2 regions of the Pontibacillus salicampi genome follow, and region 2 is predicted to be linked to the other one. Evidence: predicted binding sites of a transcription regulator. Region 2 holds the regulator's gene; the other holds the start of a gene.

Region 1 (3,431 bases), on a different contig from region 2:
AAACGCATTCTTACATCTTCTTTATTTGCTTATAGTACAGACATATAGAGGAGGTGGACTTCTTGCCAAACGATTATCAGTACACAGATCAAGAAATGAATTACACAGAGCACTTAGAAGAATTAAGAACAAGGTTGTTATGGATCTTCGGTTTCTTTGTTGTTTTTTTTATTGCCGGATTTGTCTTTGTAGAAGAAATATATCAATATTTTGTTAATAATATTGATTACCAGCTAACGGTATTAGGTCCTTTCGATATTCTGTGGATTTACCTTATGCTGGCTAGTATGGTAGCTATTACTGGTACCTTGCCTATTTTATCTTTACAAATCTGGTTGTTTGTAAAGCCGGCATTAACTCCGAAGGAACAGAAGGTCTCGTTAAGCTACATACCAGCTATCTTCTTATTATTTCTAGGTGGGTTGGCATTTGGGTATTTTCTTATCCAGCCGTTAATCTTTAATTTTCTCCTCTCTCTTGGACAGGATATGTTTCAAACGATGTTTACAGTCGAGAAGTATTTCAAATTTTTGGTGCGGGTAACGTTGCCGTTCGCCATTTTCTTTGAAATACCCATTATCGTGATGTTTTTAACCAGTCTTGGTATTGTCAATCCGATGGTGCTACGGAAAGTGAGGAAATACGCATATTTTGTACTCGTCATTATAGGTACTATGATTTCGCCTCCTGACTTTATTTTACAACTCGTTGTAGCTTTCCCGCTCATTGTCTTGTATGAAGTATCCATTATGCTTTCAAGTGTGGTGCAACGTAGAAGAGACCGTAAGTTGAGTGAAGCATTGTCTGAAGACACCTGAGTTTCACCCCGTTCATTGGATTGTTTTATATAACAAATCATGATATAACTAATAATTAACAGAGAATCTTCGGTGTAGGGGAGGTAAATCATGAAGTCATTTTATCATTACATGATGACGTTTAGAGGAAAGGAAAATCCGGATGAAGAAAGTAACCTAGCTGACTGGATTTTTTATGATCACAGCTTCCCAAAGCAATCTAAATCCTATGAGGAAATTAGTCGATATCTGGAGGGCAACGCACCTTTCGCATCGGCCCTCAGAACGTTTGATGATATATGGGACAAATATCAATTAGAAGAATTAGTGTAATTACAGCTAACTAACAAATGCCGTATCTCAATTTGGGATACGGCATTTTGTATGTGATACTGTCTGGAACTAGTCAATGGTGATTCGTAGGGTTTTAAAAAACGTATTAATGACAAACGTCTGGAATAGAGCCTGCGGCAATAAAAAAAAACACGACTACCGCCTAAAAGGGCGGTAATGCGTGTTTATTAGTAAACGAATGTAGCTCCAACAATAATCAAAAGGATGAATAGAACTACAATTAACACAAAACCTCCATAACCATAGCCGCCGTATCCTCCACCGTAGCCACAACCATAACTCATGAGAATCCCTCCTTTTTTCATAAGGTACTATACTATATGAAATTGGCAGGAAAAGCGTATGGGCATTTCATGTTTCCCTCTTAGCTTATTTGGATGATGGAAGCAATTTGAATAGTGTATGTGCTGTTATCCATTGTGATAAGCTTAATCGCTCGCTGCTGCGGTAAGAGCTTTTGGACAAACCCATGATATTCGTGAAACGATCCGTTATGGTACATGTGTAAATGAATTTCCTGCTGGTTTTCAAATGCTGTCATAATGGCAGTGTTTAATTCCTCCAACGCTTGCTCATCTAGCTCTGGGGCTTTCTCCAGTTTATCTTCCTCCCACATGTCTTTTAATATTTGAACGTGTTCCGGCAGCATCATAGATGTCCATTTAATGGTGCCTCTGTCTCGCAGTGACATATTATTCTCCCCTTCTTCTCGGAAATATGGTTCGCTCATATACTGTTATTATATACGAACAAATGTTTGTTTTTCAATGGTAAAGGAACGAATGTTCGTGTATAATAACAGAAGGAAGGTGATGAAGTATGCAGCGACAATCTGTTATGGATCAAATGAATACTACTTTAGAGATTGTATATATAGCCAATGATGGGACATGTACAAAAAGGAAGATAAAAATTTGTTCTGTAACACGAGAGAATGTATATGCATATTGCTATCTGCGGAAGCAGATGAGAACGTTTGTAAAGGAAAATATATTAGCCGCTCAAAAGCTACCTTCGTATCACTAAAAAATATTAATAAAATTTACATGACATTAAAAATGGAGTTGGCTGTCCCCCTTATTTTTGTTAAGATGCATAATAGAGTGATATTTTATGCGTGGGAGTCGATTACATGTTCAAGAAGGATAGCGTCGTTCATTCCTCATCCCCGATAGCGATGGAACGACGTGCTTACCCTCGCTACCAGCTCACCCCTTCATTAGAGGGAGTGATGCATTCCTTTACACTGATGAGAGATCGTCATATGAATGCCATTCAGGGGGAAGTAATAGATATTAGCGAGGGTGGATTGCAATTTGTAACATCAAATGATCTGCCGTTGGTGAGCGAAGAATTAATATCCATTCACTTTTACTGGAACAAGCAAAGAATTCAATTAACTGGTAAACTAGCCTGGATTAGACAAGAGGAAAAAGAAAACCGTGCTGGAATGGCATTTGGAAGTGAAACGAAGAAAAGTGAGCATTTATTACAATTACTTAACCACATAAGATGAACTGGAACAGCATGTTGTGCTGTTCTTTTTTTTACCTAGTGATTAGGTTAATAAGTGGAGCGAACCGTTTCCAATTGTACAGATATCGCTTATGATATGTGTGATAGGAATAGAGGAAGGAGATTCATATGAAAATACTACATACCGCTGATTGGCACCTAGGTAAATTGGTTCATCAGCTTCATATGACAGAGGATCAAGCCTACGTATTAAATCGAATAAGGGCATTAATAATAGAGGAACAGCCAGATGTCATTATTATTGCAGGAGATTTATATGACCGGGCTGTACCACCTAAAGAAGCAGTAGAGTTATTAAATAACACGCTGACGGAAATGATATTTGATTTGGGGATACCTGTCTTAGCAATAACAGGCAATCATGATAGCTCAGACCGGCTGCATTTCGGAAGTGAAATGTTTCGACGACAGCAATTATATCTGCAAACCCATATCGAGGGGTGTACGACACCAGTAACGCTTCAGGATGAATTTGGTAGTGTTCATTTTTATTTGATTCCATACATGGAACCTGCTGATGCCAGGCGGGCTTTTGAGGATGACGCTATCGTGACGCATCACCAAGCAATGGAAGCGGTTCTGACAAATATTCAGGCTACTATGAATGAGCAGGATCGCCATGTGCTCATCGGACATGCCTTCCTGGCTGGTGGGATGGAATCGGAGTCAGAGGAACGGCTTTCCATGGTTGGGGGCACTCCCTACATTGATGTGGACTTATTTTCTGCCTTCGACTATGTAGCG
Region 2 (3,431 bases):
TATTCGTATTCCAGCATCCCGTGGCATGAGTACACGTATCGAGGTTCGTTCTGTTGACCCTGCTGCGAATCCATATCTAGCCATGGCAGTACTATTAGCATCAGGTCTGGATGGTGTGGAGAATGATTTACAGGCACCAACACCAGTAGATCGTAATATCTACGTAATGGATAAAGAAGAGCGGGAACGTAATGGTGTACAGGATTTGCCTGCTACGCTTGCTCAAGCGCTTGACCTCTTGAAACAGGATAAAACAATGGTCGACGCTTTAGGTGAACACCTATATGAGCATTTTATTGAGTCAAAAGAGATCGAATGGGATATGTTCCGTACACAAGTTCACCCTTGGGAACGTGAGCAGTATCTATCCACTTATTAATACTATTTTTATTTTAATATGTAAGGAGCTCTTGATGTTTTACGATCAAGGGCTCTTTTCATGCTTTGCATCAGTAACTTATTAATACTTAGTAGCAACTCCGAACAATATGAAAGAGCATAATCCATAATTCAAGGACACGGGATAAGAAACATGATTTACCAAAGCATGGCAGAATTGTAAAATGTAAAAGAGAGGAGGAACGATATGCATTTGGAAAGTAAGTATTTAATTAGATGGGGAATACCTGGCTGGATTGTTATCTTTTATGGTGCTGTACTTAATAGGCTCTTAGCATACAAGCCGATAACCTATAATAACGTGCCGCCACAGGAAGTAATTGTTGCCTTGCTTACGGCCGTTTCGATTGGAGTAATTGCAGGTTATCTAGTGCATCAGATTTATTTTGCGATGGATTGGATTCTATTAAATCGCTCTAGACAGGTGTCAGAGGAAATACTATCAGAGCTTAGCGCTGTTGGTATTGCTATTGAGGAGGATGCCATAGAACGAAAATACTTCCAAATAGAGTATATGTGGCAAAGTGCTCTTGCAAATGTTAAGGAAAAACATAAAATGGATTATTTGGCTGAACGGTATGCTTATCTATTAACCAGGACACATGAGCTTGGGATTCTTCAATTATCGTTGATTATCTGTTTAGCCATTTCCTGCTATTATCTGTTTGCTGGAACAAACGTAGTGATAGCATTTCTATTCTTATTAGCGAATGTAATAACCTGTTTCTTGGTCACTCGTTCCAAAACGTATTATTCTAAAAATGCTCAATACTTTATGACGAATGTATTGAAGGATTTATTGCACGAACAAAGAAGCAGCAGCTAATCGATACATAGGTAGGTAAACACTCATTGATGAGGTTCGTCAGCCTCTTCTTTCTAGTTACTATTACCTCATGATTTATGGGGGTTTCTAGGTCTTAGAAGAGTATGGAAAAGATTTCTGAAAAAACACCCTGATGGTATTTCCATCAGGGTGTTTGTCATTACATCGTTTATGGTTAGTAATTAGTGAATATTTCGATACAGCCCGACAACACGTCCTAAAATAGAAATGTTTTGTACGATGATAGGTTCCATCGTAGCGTTTTCTGGCTGCAGTCGAATATGATTGGATTCCTTGAAGAACCGTTTTACAGTTGCTTCTTCATCCTCTGTCATCGCAACGACAATATCACCGTTTTGAGCAGTTTGCTGTCTTCGTACGATGACCATATCTCCATCTAAAATCCCTGCTTCAATCATACTTTCACCTTGAACAACAAGTACAAATACTTCATCATCCTGGGTCGCCAGTGTGTCTGGTAACGGGACATATTCTTCAATGTTTTCAATTGCTGTAATCGGCATGCCTGCAGTGACCTTACCAATGACAGGAGCATAGGTCGCCTCTCCTCTAGGGATTTGGTTTGCACCTTCCTCCTCTAATTCTAGTACTTCAATTGCTCTAGGCTTAGTAGGGTCACGTCGAATGTATCCTTTTTTCTCTAATCGTGCCAGGTGACCATGCACTGTAGAACTAGATGCAAGGCCGACTGCTTCGCCAATTTCACGAACGGAAGGCGGATATCCTTTTTCTAGTACACGATCTTTAATGAAATCTAGTATTGTTTCCTGCCTTTTCGATAGTTTTGTCATATTCACTACACCTCGTACATATTCTTTATTACCTACATTGTACCACGCTTGGTAAGGATATACAAACATTCGTTCGCAAAAATAGTTGACAAGAACGGATGTTCGTATATAATAGAATACAGAAGCGAACAAAAGTTCTTATCGGAGGGGATCATATGTTTCAAAATCTATCAAAACTAGACATTGCTTATATTCTATTATTTGTGGCGAGCTTGGGATTTATGTATTATGCTATGGTGACGAGTTAATAGACTTTGAGTAATTCGTTAAGTTAGACGGAAAGTAAGGAGAGCATATGAAAGCAGTTATTTATTGCCGGGTGAGTACAGAGAAAGAAACACAAGTATCATCTTTGAAACGACAACGACAGGAGCTTCTCGAACTAGCAGAAGCCAATGATTTCGAAGTAATAAAGGTAATTGAGGAGCAAGCGAGTGGATATGATGTGGAAAGAGATGGGATATTTGAAGTGTTAAGCCTATTCACCGCCGAGGAAGCGAATATGTTACTTATTCAGGATGAAACAAGACTAGGTCGAGGAAACACCAAAATAGCCTTGTTTCATCAACTGAATAAGCTAAATATCCCTATTTATTCTGTTGCTCATAATGGAGCGTTACAGCTTTCTGAGTCAGATTCTATGGTGCTGCAAATCGTTGGAGTTGTTGAGGAATATCAAAGAAAGATTCACAACCTGAAAATAAAGCGGGGAATGAGAAAGGCTATAGAGGAAGGGTATGATCCTTCTGCTAATCTTTCTAATCAACACCTCGCGAAGGGACGGGAAAAAAAGGAATTTCCAGTAGAGGAAGTAGTAAGACTAAGAGATAACGGGCTTACCTTCCATGAAATTGCTGCAACGCTAAGAGGAATGGGACATGATGTCTCTAAAGCAACGGTTCACAGGCGGTACAGAGAAGTTCAATTACTTGAAAAAAACGATTAATCACGTTATTATAAAGCATGCGCAAGGCAAGCATCGATATAAATCGAACTTGCCTTTTTCCAATGAGTCCACAAACGAAATAAGATGCTCAAATAGGTGAGAGGACAAGTTTTATCATAAAGGAGAATGTTTATGCTATCTCAAGACAAATTAGATCGTATTAATACACTTGCTAATAAATCTAAAAGTGAAGGCTTAACCAATACAGAAAAAGAAGAACAACAATCATTACGTCAGGAATATTTGAAAAATGTCCGTAAGTCATTTAAGAATCAACTACGTTCTGTGACAGTCATGGATCCAGAAGGTAACGATGTAACACCTGAAAAATTAAAGCAAGATAAAGAAAATCAAAAAAAGCACTAATGGCATCTGTTAGCCAGTAGAGTCACTATCCTGTTACAATAGTAGTTGTAGCGGGATTTTTTTGTATAATTGAATCCTTTTG

The links. The regulator LexA, encoded in region 2, represses DNA repair genes until DNA is damaged. The targets are predictions, from matches to a motif close to CGAACATATGTTCG.
Region 1: the regulator LexA is predicted to act here: its motif matches at 1,898-1,911, upstream of ACFFGV_RS06435 (YolD-like family protein).

The regions. Positions count from the first base shown of each region.
Region 1 is NZ_JBHLTP010000003.1:958,737-962,167, forward strand. It holds gene tatC (twin-arginine translocase subunit TatC) at 96-818, shown strand; gene ACFFGV_RS06425 (YozE family protein) at 909-1,130, shown strand; gene ACFFGV_RS06430 (YjcZ family sporulation protein) at 1,319-1,435, opposite strand; gene ACFFGV_RS06435 (YolD-like family protein) at 1,516-1,842, opposite strand; gene ACFFGV_RS06440 (PilZ domain-containing protein) at 2,284-2,667, shown strand; gene ACFFGV_RS06445 (exonuclease SbcCD subunit D) at 2,796-3,431, shown strand, end outside.
Region 2 is NZ_JBHLTP010000012.1:168,076-171,506, reverse strand. It holds gene glnA (type I glutamate--ammonia ligase) at 1-379, shown strand, start outside; gene ACFFGV_RS15585 (BA5345 family protein) at 587-1,225, shown strand; gene lexA (transcriptional repressor LexA) at 1,408-2,037, opposite strand; gene ACFFGV_RS15575 (YneB family resolvase-like protein) at 2,333-2,983, shown strand; gene ACFFGV_RS15570 (DUF896 domain-containing protein) at 3,116-3,349, shown strand.